DNA from 3 places in the Bacillus sp. LR--39 genome. Region 3 is predicted to be linked to each of the others. Evidence: riboswitches for the same ligand, from Rfam matches in the RefSeq annotation. Region 3 holds a riboswitch; each other region holds the start of a gene.
The links. A riboswitch is a leader RNA that binds a small molecule or an ion and turns the genes downstream of it on or off. The one in region 3 is predicted to bind S-adenosylmethionine.
Positions count from the first base shown of each region.

Region 1: it holds a riboswitch for S-adenosylmethionine, as region 3 does, so the genes downstream of both, ACWHAR_RS08415 (methionine biosynthesis PLP-dependent protein) here and metN (methionine ABC transporter ATP-binding protein MetN) in region 3, are expected to answer to the same signal.
Region 2: it holds a riboswitch for S-adenosylmethionine, as region 3 does, so the genes downstream of both, ACWHAR_RS10735 (5-methyltetrahydropteroyltriglutamate--homocysteine S-methyltransferase) here and metN (methionine ABC transporter ATP-binding protein MetN) in region 3, are expected to answer to the same signal.

Region 1 is NZ_JBSIOT010000001.1:1,773,497-1,777,984, reverse strand. Features, by position in the region: gene ACWHAR_RS08430 (GNAT family N-acetyltransferase) at 1-358, opposite strand, end outside; gene ACWHAR_RS08425 (YjcG family protein) at 363-878, opposite strand; gene ACWHAR_RS08420 (esterase family protein) at 904-1,626, opposite strand; SAM riboswitch class I at 1,801-1,926, shown strand; gene ACWHAR_RS08415 (methionine biosynthesis PLP-dependent protein) at 1,996-3,117, shown strand; gene metC (cystathionine beta-lyase) at 3,110-4,285, shown strand; tRNA gene ACWHAR_RS08405 (tRNA-Val) at 4,425-4,488, shown strand, end outside.
Region 2 is NZ_JBSIOT010000002.1:201,987-206,474, reverse strand. Features, by position in the region: gene pepT (peptidase T) at 1-958, shown strand, start outside; gene ACWHAR_RS10745 (hypothetical protein) at 1,535-1,702, shown strand; gene ACWHAR_RS10740 (LURP-one-related/scramblase family protein) at 1,806-2,282, shown strand; SAM riboswitch class I at 2,366-2,452, shown strand; gene ACWHAR_RS10735 (5-methyltetrahydropteroyltriglutamate--homocysteine S-methyltransferase) at 2,531-3,667, shown strand; gene ACWHAR_RS10730 (methyltransferase domain-containing protein) at 3,703-4,488, opposite strand, start outside.
Region 3 is NZ_JBSIOT010000002.1:829,304-833,791, reverse strand. Features, by position in the region: gene metQ (methionine ABC transporter substrate-binding lipoprotein MetQ) at 1-156, opposite strand, end outside; gene ACWHAR_RS13965 (methionine ABC transporter permease) at 170-838, opposite strand; gene metN (methionine ABC transporter ATP-binding protein MetN) at 831-1,856, opposite strand; SAM riboswitch class I at 1,962-2,068, opposite strand; gene ACWHAR_RS13955 (SCP2 sterol-binding domain-containing protein) at 2,180-2,530, opposite strand; gene ACWHAR_RS13950 (thioredoxin family protein) at 2,627-2,947, opposite strand; gene ACWHAR_RS13945 (toprim domain-containing protein) at 2,950-3,315, opposite strand; gene ACWHAR_RS13940 (YusG family protein) at 3,385-3,621, opposite strand; gene gcvH (glycine cleavage system protein GcvH) at 3,676-4,059, opposite strand; gene ACWHAR_RS13930 (arsenate reductase family protein) at 4,119-4,475, opposite strand.

The DNA of each region.
Region 1 (4,488 bases), on a different contig from region 3:
GGTATCCTTGTTTTTCGTAAAACGGAACTGCCTGCGTCTGCGCATGTAAGATAAAGCTGTCGGCGCCCTTGGCTGCCGCCGCTTTTTCAAGCGCCTGCATAATGATGGCTCCGACGCCTGAAGAACGATGGCTTTTCATCACGCAGATGCGTTCTAATTTTCCATGCCCGTCTTTCATGCGCCATCTGCCGGCTCCGACCGGCTGGCCGCCGTCATATATGACTATATGCTCTGACGTGTCCTCGAATTGATCAATCTCTTCTTCTTCCGGAACGTGCTGTTCTTTAACGAAGACCTCTTTTCTGACGAAAAAAGCGTCGTTCAGCTGTTTTTCAGTTTTTGCGATGATGGATTCCAAACAGTTATTCTCCTCCGCCTAATAAAAATGTTTCGTACACAGTCCATGAGCCGTTATCCAACTGATAGAGCAAGTGAAAACGGTCGATGACTTCTTCGTGGGAAATGTCCTGCATTTTCAGCTGTCCGAGTACGTCGGAATGTTCATCTGACGACAGCTTCTGGCCGACCGTGACATGCGGAACGAAGCTGTATTCCGGCTCGCCGGATAATGCTCCTGAGTAGCATTTCTCACTCAGAGATTTTAATTCCTCCGTCGGCTCCGCTTTCATATATATCACATTATTCACAGGAGAAAACGAGCTGTATTTTGTGATTTTCAGAACGAGCGGATGCGACTCTTTCGCCGTCTGTCTCAGCTGTGATACGACCTGCTCGATTTCCTGTTCTGTCGCTTCAAACGGATCTCTTAGCGTCAGGTGCGGAGGAATGAGCGCGTAGCTCGGGTCGTAGCGTTTCCGGTACGAGTTTGCGAGATCCTGTAATTTTTTTGATGGAAATAAAACAATACCGTATTTCATGAAAGTTCCCTCCTTAAATGAATGGTTACAGCATTTTTTTCAGCGCCGGCGTGATGAGCGGCTGCCAGTAGGTCCATTTATGATCCCCGTCGAAGGTTTCATACGTGTATTCAGACTGTTTGCTTTCCAGCAGCTGTTTGAGCTCTTCGTTCGGCGCGGTGAAATCAAGAACCTGGCCGTCTGTCGTGTGAACGCCGGTTTCTTTTTCTCCGATTTGATGATAGACGGAAATCTGTTTGAGATCCTCCGACTGCCGGACGGCATCCAGCACGTGCCCGTCAACATACGGAGACTGCATGATGACGTTTCCAAACATGTTCGGATAGTCAATCGCCGTCATGAGCGAAACGGTTCCGCCGAGGGAATCCCCGATCATGGTGCGGCCGTATCCGACTTGATAAGTCGGGTATTCTTTGTCGATAAAAGGAACGAGCTCATTTGCGATAAATCGCTTATATGAGGCGAACTTAGAGCCTTCTGGATGGTATGTGTTTCTTCGCTCCCGCACATTTTTATAAGGGACGCCGATAATGATGCAGCGGTCAATTTCCCCTTTTGACATAAGCTCTTCCGCCTGCCGCCCAATTCTCCCTAATCTGAAATAATCATGGCCGTCCTGAGCGATGACCGTATGATATTTATACAGGGGGGAGAAGGTGGCGGGCAGGTAGACCAAAACGGTCATTTCCTCTTCAAGCTCATGGGAGAAAAGTTTTTTCTCATGAATGATTCCGTTTTTTGATGCCACATCGCATTCCTCCAGGCCGCTTCTTGTCTTGATGGTTTTTTCCTATTGTACCATGAATTATTAGAAATTTCTTTCTTCAGATGCACTTCTTGCGAGAGTTCAGATAAATAAAAAGTTATTGAAATTCATTTTATAGTGCGTTAATATAGAACAATCAGAAAATACAAAACAATATTCTTATCACGAGAGGTGGAGGGACTGGCCCTTTGAAACCTCAGCAACCGGTTTGCTTTGCCGCGGGAAGGCAAAGTGCCAAGGTGCTAAATCCAGCAAGCGATTCACATGCTTGGAAGATAAGAGGAAGAGAAAAGCTCCTTCTTCTTATGAAGAGGGGGCTTTTTTATTTTTGAAAAAGGATGGTGCTTACTGATGACGCAGCATGTTGATACAAAATTAGCCCAAATCGGAAATAGAAGCGAAGAAGCAACGGGAACGGTCAGTCCGCCGATTTATCTGTCCACCGCTTACCGCCATAGAGGAATAGGAGAATCTACAGGTTTTGATTACGTGCGCACGAAAAACCCGACACGCCAGCTCGTCGAAGACGCCATCGCCGTGTTGGAAAACGGTGCGAGAGGATTTGCTTTCAGCTCGGGAATGGCAGCCATTCAAACCATTATGGCTTTATTTAAAAGCGGGGATGAATTGATTGTATCCTCCGATTTATACGGAGGCACGTACCGTTTGTTTGAAAACGAATGGAGAAAATACGGCTTAAGCTTTATTTACGATGATTTCAGCGATGAAGACTGTTTACGCTCCAAAATAACGGAAAATACGAAAGCGGTATTTGTTGAAACACCGACAAACCCGTTAATGCAGGAGGCGGACATTGAAAAAATCGCCCGGATTACGAAAGAAGCCGGCCTGCTTTTAATTGTGGATAATACGTTTTATACCCCGGTGCTCCAGCGCCCGCTTGAACTGGGAGCGGACATCGTCATTCACAGCGCCACAAAATATTTAGCGGGGCACAATGATCTCCTTGCCGGTCTGGCTGTCGTTAAGGATGAAGAGCTCGGCGAGATCATGTTTAATCACCAAAATGCGATCGGCGCGGTTCTCCCGCCGTTTGATTCGTGGCTTTTAATGAGAGGGATGAAAACACTCGGACTCAGAATGCGCCGTCATGAAGAAAACGCCCGTGAACTTGCAGAATTTTTAGAACAGGAAGAAGAAATTGCCGACGTGTTATATCCCGGAAAAGGCGGGATGCTGTCTTTCCGGCTGCAAAAAGAGGAATGGGTCAATCCGTTTTTAAAGGCGCTGAAAACGATCTGTTTCGCAGAAAGTCTCGGCGGGGTGGAAAGCTTTATTACATATCCCGCGACGCAGACGCACATGGACATTCCGGAAGACATCCGTATCGCAAACGGCGTCTGCAACCGTCTGCTGAGATTTTCAGTGGGCATTGAACATGCAGAAGATTTGAAGCGGGATGTAAAGCAGGCATTACAGCAAGTAAAAGAGGGGGCCGTATCATATGAGTAATCACAATTGGACGCTGGAAACCCAGCTCGTGCACAATCCATTTAAAACAGACGGAGCCACCGGAGCCGTCAGCGTCCCGATCCAGCATGCTTCCACATTCCATCAGTCTTCATTTGAAGAATTCGGGACATATGACTACAGCCGCTCAGGCACACCGACAAGAACAGCGCTTGAAGAAACGATCGCAGGTCTTGAAGGCGGAACGAGAGGATTTGCTTTCAGCTCCGGAATGGCGGCGATTTCGACGGCGTTTCTGCTCTTATCCCAAGGCGACCATGTTCTCGTCACGGAGGATGTGTACGGCGGAACATTCCGCATGGTGACTGAGGTTCTGTCCCGTTTCGGGATCGAACATACCTTTGTCGATATGACGGATATCAACGAAGTGGCGCGGAATATCCAGCCGAACACAAAGGTCATTTATATGGAAACACCGTCAAATCCGACACTTGGAATTACTGATATTAAAGCGGTTGTCCAGCTTGCAAAAGAAAACGGCTGTCTGACCTTTCTGGATAATACATTCATGACACCTGCACTGCAGCGTCCGCTTGATCTCGGCGTTGATATTGTGCTTCACAGCGCAACAAAATTCCTGAGCGGACACAGTGATGTGCTGTCAGGCCTTGCCGCCGTAAAAGATGAAGAGCTCGGCAATCAGCTGTATAAGCTGCAAAACTCGTTCGGCGCCGTCCTTGGCGTGCAAGATTGCTGGCTCGTGCTGCGCGGCTTAAAAACATTGCAGGTCAGACTGGAAAAAGCGAGCCGGACGGCTGAGCGGCTGGCTGCCTATTTTGACGGGCATCCCGCAGTCAAAAACGTTTACTATCCCGGCCTTGCCGGACACCCGGGAGCCGATACCCATAAACGTCAAGCGAGCGGAGCGGGCGCCGTCCTGTCCTTTGAATTGGAAAGCAAAGAAGCCGTCAAAAAGCTGGTCGAAAACGTATCGCTTCCGGTATTTGCCGTCAGCCTCGGCGCCGTCGAGTCCATTCTCTCATACCCTGCAGCCATGTCGCATGCCGCCATGCCGAAAGCAGAGAGGGAGAAACGCGGCATCACAGACGGCCTTCTGCGCCTGAGCGTCGGAGTCGAAAACGCCGAAGATTTAGAACGGGACTTCGAACAGGCATTGAAAAAAATAACCCCCGCCCAAGTGAGATCATAAACGAAAAGGGCGCCGTCAATTTTGCGACGCGCCCTTTTTTTTATTTTAGATAAAAAAAGTGTTGACGAATGAGAAATCAGGAGATATAATTATAAATGTCAGAGAGACAACAACATACCCAGCAACACATACATATCATGATTCCGTAGCTCAGCTGGGAGAGCGCTACCTTGACAGGGTAGAGGTCGCTGGTTCGAGCCCAG
Region 2 (4,488 bases), 630 kb from region 3:
TCCTCAGATTATTGAGAGCTACGACGGACATGATATCGTTCTGAATGACAAACTCAATGTCGTCCTGTCGCCTGAGCAATTCCCAGAGCTCTCCCGCTATAAAGGCCAGACGCTGATCACAACAGACGGCACGACGCTGCTCGGAGCCGACAACAAAGCGGGCATTGCTGAAATCATGACGGCAATGGCGTACTTGATCAAACATCCGGACATCAAACACGGAACGATCCGGGTCGCGTTCACGCCCGATGAAGAAATCGGCAGAGGCCCTCACAAATTCGATGTCGGCCGCTTCAACGCCGCATTCGCCTACACGATAGACGGAGGCCCCCTCGGCGAACTGCAATATGAAAGCTTTAACGCAGCAGCCGCAAAGCTTACTTGTTACGGAAAAAGCGTCCACCCGGGAACGGCGAAAAACAAAATGGTCAACGCTTCAAAAATCGCGATGGAATTTCACCACGCGCTGCCGAAAGAAGAAGCGCCGGAATATACGGAAGGGTATGAAGGCTTCTATCATTTACTTTCCATGAACGGAGACGTTTCTGAAGCCGCCCTGTCGTACATCATCAGAGACTTTGACAGAGACCGCTTTGCAGAACGAAAAGAATATATGCAGAAAACCGCCGATGCGCTGGCGGCCAAATACGGCAACGAAAGCATCAAGCTTGAACTGCGTGATCAATATTACAACATGAGAGAAAAAATAGAACCGGTCAAAGAGATAGTCGATGTCGCCTATCAAGCCATGAAAAACCTCGACATCGAACCGATTATCGAACCGATCCGGGGCGGAACCGACGGATCACAGCTCTCTTACATGGGACTGCCGACACCGAACATTTTTACGGGCGGCCAAAACTTCCACGGAAAATATGAATACATTTCCGTCGATCATATGGAAAAGGCGGTAAACGTCATTGTTGAAATCGCCAGGCTCTTTGAAGAGCGCGCTTAAAACCAAAGCCCCATGCTTTGGTTTTTTTCTTTCACATGAAACCTTTCCTTCTTTCTTTCCGTATATAAGGTATGAATTGGAAAGAAGGAGTGAAGACTATGGCAAGAGGGACTGTAGCGAAAGAATTGAAAAAAACCTTAAAAGACCCGCGTGTTCTGGAGACAAAATCAAACCCTTTTAAAAAACTGCGGAAAATGTTCAAACGATTTTTTTAAGATAACATCTCGTTTTCTTTAAAAAAATAAAGAAAGCGCTGTCAACTCGCAGTCATCTGTTAGAAGCAGTTATTTTGCATATTATAAGGTTTTTTAGGGTACTGAATAACACAAGGCAAACGAAAACACTGAAATAGTTATTTAGACACTTACAAAAAATAGTGAAAAAGTTATATAAACGATCATCATCCATCAGCCGATACAATCTATAGAACCACAACAAGAGCAAAATTTCTTCAACCCATAGTTATTTTTACGGAAAATGACGTTATTTTTTAAAAAAGTGACAATTGTTTGAATACTTTTCGTTTGTTTTTTCGTACAATAATAATACCAAAACTTTTTTTGGGAGGTATGTAAAATGATGCTACTTATTTTTGCTGCTTTGACAGGGTATCTTGTTTTCTCTTTCAGTAAGGACAACCGCCGGAAAACGCCAAAGACAAGCCCGCTGGTGACAGCTGCCGACACGAATAACATCATTGATTTAAATGCGATCCGTCAAAAACGCCGGATGCCGCTATCATAAAAACGACAGCTGCCGCAAAATCGGCAGCCTTTTTTTTATGCACCCGGCCGATATGAAACCAACCGCCTCCTTTTTTCGTACAACATAAAAAAGGAGTTTTTTTATGTACCATTTTTACATCAAAGAGCGAATGTTTACGTTTAAGAATCGTTTTCAAGTGTTTCTTGAAAGCGGAAAAGAAGTCTACAATGTTGAAGGAAAGCTGTTTTCATTCGGTGATGAACTGAAGCTGACTGATTTGGACGGCCGCACGCTCGCCAGCGTCAATCAGAAACTGATGTCGCTCGTTCCCCGTTACGAGATTTCCGTCAGCGGCAAACCCGTCTGCCAAGTCATCAAGAAAGTCACGTTTTTCAAACCGAAATTTGAAATTTCCGGGGTCGGCTGGGACCTTACCGGCGATGTGTGGGGGCGGAATTTTCAAGTGACAGACGGAAAATCAAACCGGATGACCGTCACCAAATCATGGATGAGCTGGGGCGATTCCTATCATTTGCAGATTGAAAAGGAAGAGGATATTGCTCTTTGTCTTGCGATCGCCATCGTGATAGATATGATTCTATTTGAGGGTGACAAATAAAAATATTTATCGAAATATATTGACAATATGAGAAAACATACTAAGATTAGAGTATTACAGTTTATTCTGAAAAATAGCATATTTCCTTATCAAGAGAGGTGGAGGGACTGGCCCTATGATACCCGGCAACCGCTGTTCAGCAGAATGGTGCTAAATCCTGAAGATAAGGTTGAGATTTGCGGACGCAAGCTCTTCCCTATCCGAGGGAAGAGTTTTTTTATATTTCATCAGGAAAGAAGGAATCGTTCATGTCACAGCAAAACACAGAACAACCATTGCATACTCTTCTAAGAAAAAACCCGCCGTTTCGCGCAGATCAGGTCGGAAGCCTGCTGCGGCCGGCGGCTGTGAAGCAAGCCCGCCTGCAAAGAGCGGCAGGTGAGATTTCAGCAGAACAGCTGCGCGAAATCGAAAACAGAGAAATCATCCGCAGCGTGGAAAAGCAGAAAGAAACCGGCCTCAATGTCGTGACTGACGGCGAATTCCGCCGTGCCTGGTGGCATTTTGATTTTCTCGAAAATTTAGACGGGGTTGAGGCATTTACGCCTGAAAGCGGCATTCAGTTTCACAACGTACAGACGAAAGCGCGCGGCATTAAAGTAACGGGAGATATTGATTTTTCTCAGCATCCGATGCTCGAAGATTATAAATTCCTGCACAGCATTGCCGGCGATGCTGTTCCGAAAATGACCATCCCCAGTCCGAATATGCTGTTTTTCCGCGGAAAATTGGAAAAAGCGTCCTACCAGAATGATTACAAACAATTTCAGCACGATGTGTCAAAGGCGTATAAAAAAGCGATTCAAGCTTTCTATGACGCCGGGTGCCGCTACCTTCAGCTCGATGACACCGCATGGGCCGTTTTCTTATCGGAAGCGGGGCTTCGTCAGATTGAAGCTTTCGGCACAACGCCGGATGAGCTGCGCAAGCTGTTTGCAGCTTCCATTAATGACGCCATCAAGGACCGCCCTGACGATCTGAAGGTTACGATGCATATCTGCCGCGGCAACTTCCAATCCACATGGACGGCTGAAGGCGGCTATGATGCAGCGGCTGAAACGATTTTTGACGGGCTTGATCTTGACGGATTGTTCCTGGAATATGATGATTCCCGCTCCGGCGGCTTTGAACCGCTTCGTTATGTCAAACGCTCTGATCTTCAGCTTGTGCTTGGATTGATTACGTCGAAACATGGCGAACTTGAAGACAAGGACGCGATTAAACGCCGGATTGAAGAAGCTTCACAATATGTCAGTCTGGATCAGCTTTGCCTCAGCCCGCAATGCGGATTCGCCTCCACTGAGGAAGGAAACCTGATCACAGAAGAACAGCAATGGGCGAAACTGCGCCATGTCGTCAACATTGCCGGTGAAGTCTGGAAATAAAAAAAAAGACACGCGATCAGCGTGTCTTTTCCGTTTTACAGCGGATCGGTCCCGATTAAAATATCGATATCTATCGTGACAGCAGCCTCTTTCCGGCTGATAAACCGCCGGATGCTGTCATCAGTACATTTCCATGTTAAGGGCGTCATTTTCACAAGCCGCTCGAGGTCAGGCTGCGCTAAGGTCTTCGTGTAACACAGCCGTTTGCGCTCAAAGGTTTGAAAGCCCGCTTGGAATCGTCCGGCCGCAGAATCGGCGGTGTCTTTCCGCCGAGGGCTGTCTCCGAAGAAAAATTCCCTTACTTCCTTCAAATAATCACGCCGCGGCACCGCTTTAATGACTGTGCCGCCCTTTCGTAAAAGTCTGCTGCATTCCTTGTAATTCCAAGGTGATAAAACAGACATCACGACATCAAAACAGCTGTCGGCAAACGGCGCATCCGCCACATCAGCGACGGCAAAAACCAAATGATTCCCGAAGGCCTTTGCGGCATGCAGCACACCTTCTTTCGAGAGATCAATGCCGATTCCCGTCACGGAAAAAGCGGGCTGAAGCAATTTGCATACGGCGGCTAAATGAGAGCCTTCTCCGCACCCCGCATCCAATATCGCCGCCGGTTTATGCGGAGATTGCTTACGGCTGATGACGGCGGCGATCTCCTTTTGAACCGGCCCAAAAAATTCCCGGCTGTCAAAAAGCTCGCGTCTCGCTTCGAACAGCTGCCTGTCATAGCGGGTTTTGACCGATTTATTGAGGAAATTCACATATCCCTGCTTTGATATATCAAATGTATGCCCCTGTCCGCAAATCAAGCTTCGGTA
Region 3 (4,488 bases):
TTCCTTCAAGAGCGGTTCCGCTTCTTTTAAGATTTCAGCATGCGGTGTTTTTGTCGCGGCGACGACGATTTCCTTTTTATTTGAGCCGTTTGATCCGCAGGCGGCCAAAACTCCCGCGAACACAAGCAGCAGCGCACTTAATACAATCTTTTTCAATGTAAATCCTCCCTTATCTTTTGTCTATTATATTTGTAATCACATCACCGATAATCTGAATGATAAAGACGATGATGAGTATAAATACTGTCGCTACAAACGTTACATCCGTATTATTGGACTGGTAGCCTTCTACATATGCAAGGTTTCCGAGTCCGCCTGAACCGATGGCGCCGGCAATGGCGGTAGATCCGATCAGGGCGATGGCCGTAACGGTGATACCTGAAATTAACGCAGGCATTGATTCAGGAATCAGCACTTTGAAGATAATTGTCGGTGTCTTTGCTCCCATTGATCTGGCAGCTTCGATGACTCCTTTATTGACTTCCCGCAGCGCGATTTCAACAAGTCGGGCATAAAACGGCGCGGAGCCGATAATCAGCGCCGGCAATGCGGCGTTCGGCCCTAAAATCGATCTGACTAAAAACTTAGTAAAACCGAGAAGCAGAATAATTAAAATAAGAAACGGAATAGACCTGAAAATATTAACGACCGCCGCAATCACGGTGTTAATGATTTTATTTTCCCATAAGCTTCCCTTGCCCGTTAAAAAGAGCAGAAGACCGAGAATCGCTCCGATGATAAATGAAAAAACTAAAGCAATGACCGTCATATAAAGGGTCTCGTATGTGGCCGTCCACAGCTCGGTTATATCAACGTTCGGGAACCATTTTTCAAACATTTGTGATCACCTCTGCTTCTACCTGTTTGTCTTTGATGAACCGGATCACGTTTTCTACTTCTTTTTCCTGACCGTCAATATGAATGAATAAAGAACCGTAGGCTCCGTCCTTCGTCTGTGAAATTTTCCCCTGCAGAATATTGACGTCCACATCAAAGTTTCGGATCATTTCCGTAATGAGGGGCTGCTCAGCTGCCTGCCCGACAAATGAAAGCTGAATCGTTTTTCCTGTCGCTGTTTCCTGCAGAAAATGCTGGATGGTTTCTTTCGTCTCCTCCGGTTCTGTCACCTGCTGAACGAAACGCTTGGTCATCGGTTCGCGCGGGTTTCTGAAAACTTGGAGTACTTCGCCTTCTTCAACGACTTTCCCGTTTTCCATGACGGCGACTCTGTTGCAGATTTTTCGGATGACGTGCATTTCATGGGTAATGAGCACGATCGTCAGACCGAGTCTGTCATTTATATCGGATAAAAGATCCAAAATTGAATCGGTCGTCTGCGGATCAAGCGCTGATGTCGCTTCATCGCACAGAAGGACTTTCGGATTATTGGCGAGCGCCCGGGCGATGCCGACACGCTGCTTTTGACCGCCGCTCAGCTGCGACGGATAAGACTTTTCTTTCCCCTCTAATCCGACCAGTTTAATCAATTCATCAGCGCGGCGGACCCGTTCGCTTTTTTTCACGCCGGCGATTTCCAGCGGGAACATAATGTTCTCCCGGACGGTGCGCGACCACAGAAGGTTAAAATGCTGGAAGATCATGCTGATTTCCTGGCGCGCTTTTCTCAGTCCGCGGCTGCTTACTTTATTTAATTCCGTCCCCGCGACTTCCACGGTTCCCGACGTCGGCTTTTCAAGGCCGTTCAGGAGACGGATTAAGGAACTTTTACCAGCTCCGCTATATCCTATAATTCCAAATATTTCGCCCTTTTTGATATCAAGAGTGACATCTTGGACAGCATTGACATCCCCATGCTTCGCTTTGTAAATTTTTGAAACATTTTGAAGATGGATCAAAGCAATCACCCGCCTTACACTATTCTAAGAAATCTTCCGGGTTTCTCCGCAAAAGAAAAGCCTTTCTGCAAAAATGAGCAGAAAGGCTTATTGAAAAAGGCCTTTCTCTCATCTTCCAAAGCAGACCGCTTCGAGTGAATTGGCACCATTTCAACATTGTTGATGGTTGCCGGGCTTCATAGGGCACTTCCCTCCACCTCTCTTGATAAGAGAAAACATATCGTATTTTCGTCCGGAAATTCTTACTGTAGAATAGCACGGCGAATGATAAAAAGTCAATAAAATAAATATTGGAAGCTATTGTCACATAGTAGATTGGCAGTTTAAGGCCGTTTACTGATCGCCTGAAAAAATCCGTTTGTCAGCCAGAGGATGGCCTCCAGCTTCAGCAGAGCTCTGAATGATCCTTTCACTTTGAGTTTTCCGCTTTGGATAAGCTTTTGCAAAGAGACATCACCATGCAGGAGATGGATGATTTCCGTCTGGTTTCCGTAAAAGGTCAAATTAGATTTTTCCTTTGAAACCGACGTTTTTCTCATTTCTCCCTGTCCGTTAATTGAGACCGTTAAGGCTTCTGTTTCTCCTTGGAATGTAATCAGCAGCGTTGAGGCGTTTAATAGCGGTTTCAAAAACAGATGCTGTCCGTCATTCTCTGAAACTTCTATTTTCTCCACTCGTATAACCTCCCGTTTTAATGGCCATACATACACTTTCTCTTTTTAACGGACAGAACCCTTTATAAACCGCACGACATTTTCCTGTAAATATTGTCACATCGGGAACGTTTGCGATGTTTTTTGTTTAATCAGCTCATATAAATAGGAAACGGAGCGGAAGGCGTATCCTTTCTCAACAAGCTCTCCGCCTTTAAACAGCAAAAAGCACGGAACGCTTTCAATCTGATAGGCTTTGGCGAATGCGGGGGAATAATTCACGTTGTTTTTATAGAAGGCGGCGCCGGGCAGCATTTCTTCGACGACAGTAAGCATTTTGGACGCCAGCTGGCATGTGCCGCAAAACGGGGTGTACAAATACAGGAGATAAACGTCATCCTGAATCGATTCGAGTTCATTTTCTTGGAGTTCTTTCATGTTTACCACCTCAGGTCGTTCTTTTTCAAAAATACAGTGTCAGCATCAAAGCCGGCTCTGATCAGCACAGATGCGAGATGATGGCCTGGGCACGACTCGACTTGCCTGTATGTTCTGTCTATATAAATATGGCGCGCTTCGGGAAGCTCCCGTTTCAGCTGTTTTCTTAATTTTTCTCCGGAGTCATCTGCGTCCGTTAAAATATAGACGTCTCTGTCAAACAGGCGGTCCGCCAAATCTTCCAGTTCGGTTTGGCCGATCGTCCCGTTTGTACAGACGATTTCTGCGGGTTCGATGAGCACTTCCCTGACTTTGATTTTATCAGATTTTCCTTCTACGATAATGACCTTTTCATCTCCGTTGTACATAAGCGCGTCACCTGCCGATTGTTTTAGCGTCAGATTGAAAAAGAAGGCAGTGAAATTCACCGCCAACTGTTAACACCAGCCACTCTCATAATCGCAATCGACATATTTCGGATCGCTGCCGTTTATGACATCGGCTGTTTTATAAAATTTTTGATTTTCAAATGAAAAGCCCTGTTTGAGCTCGTACTGGTCCATGCCTGTCATCTCGCCGATGGCTTCATTTTCATGAAACAAGGAAAACCGGCCGTTTTGAAAGCGGCCCGTAACGTTCTCCGTCACATCGACCTTTTGTTTATCAAAAGCCATTTTAGACACCTCCCGTTACAGATAGAATGTCCAAATGGCCCGTTTGCTATCCGATCAGTCTTCCTGTGTCATTTCGTCATATTGCTCGGAAGTCATGAGGTTTTCGATTTCTTCAGCATCAGCCGGTTCCACGACGATCATCCACGCTTTTTCATACGGAGACTCGTTTACGAATTCAGGACTGTCATCAAGGTCTTCGTTCACTTCCGTCACCGTTCCGTTAATCGGTGCGTACAGTTCGGATACGGTTTTGACGGATTCCACGCTGCCGAATGGCTCGTCCGCTTTAATTTCGGCGCCGACTTCCGGAAGCTCGACAAAGACGATGTCGCCAAGTTCGGCTTGCGCGAAATGTGTAATCCCGATGCGGGCTTTTCCGTCCTCAACTTTGACCCATTCGTGCTCTTTGGAATAACGCATATCTTTCGGTGTGCTCATCTAAATCCCTCCATTTTTTTCTTATAATAAGAAGATACCATAATTCTTTGAACCTGGCATTACATCCAATATTTTTCGAATTGGTCTTCTTTAAAGCCGACAGTGACTTTTTCGCCGTCTGTCGTAATCGGGCGTTTCAGGAGCATACCGTCTGATGCCAGGAGTTCAAGCTGTTCATCCTCTGACATGTGGTACAGTTTTTCCTTTAAGTTCAGCTCGCGGTATTTCATTCCGCTCGTGTTGAAAAACTTTTTGAGCTCAAGACCGCTCTTCTCATAGAGGTCTTTAATTTCTTCTTTCGACGGAGTTTCCTCCGCGATATGTATTTCGTTTATTTCCTTACCGCGGTCTTCCAGCCATTTTTTCGCATTACGGCACGTTCCGCATTTAGGGTACCAGTAAAAATTTAACGACATCTTCTTCACCCCT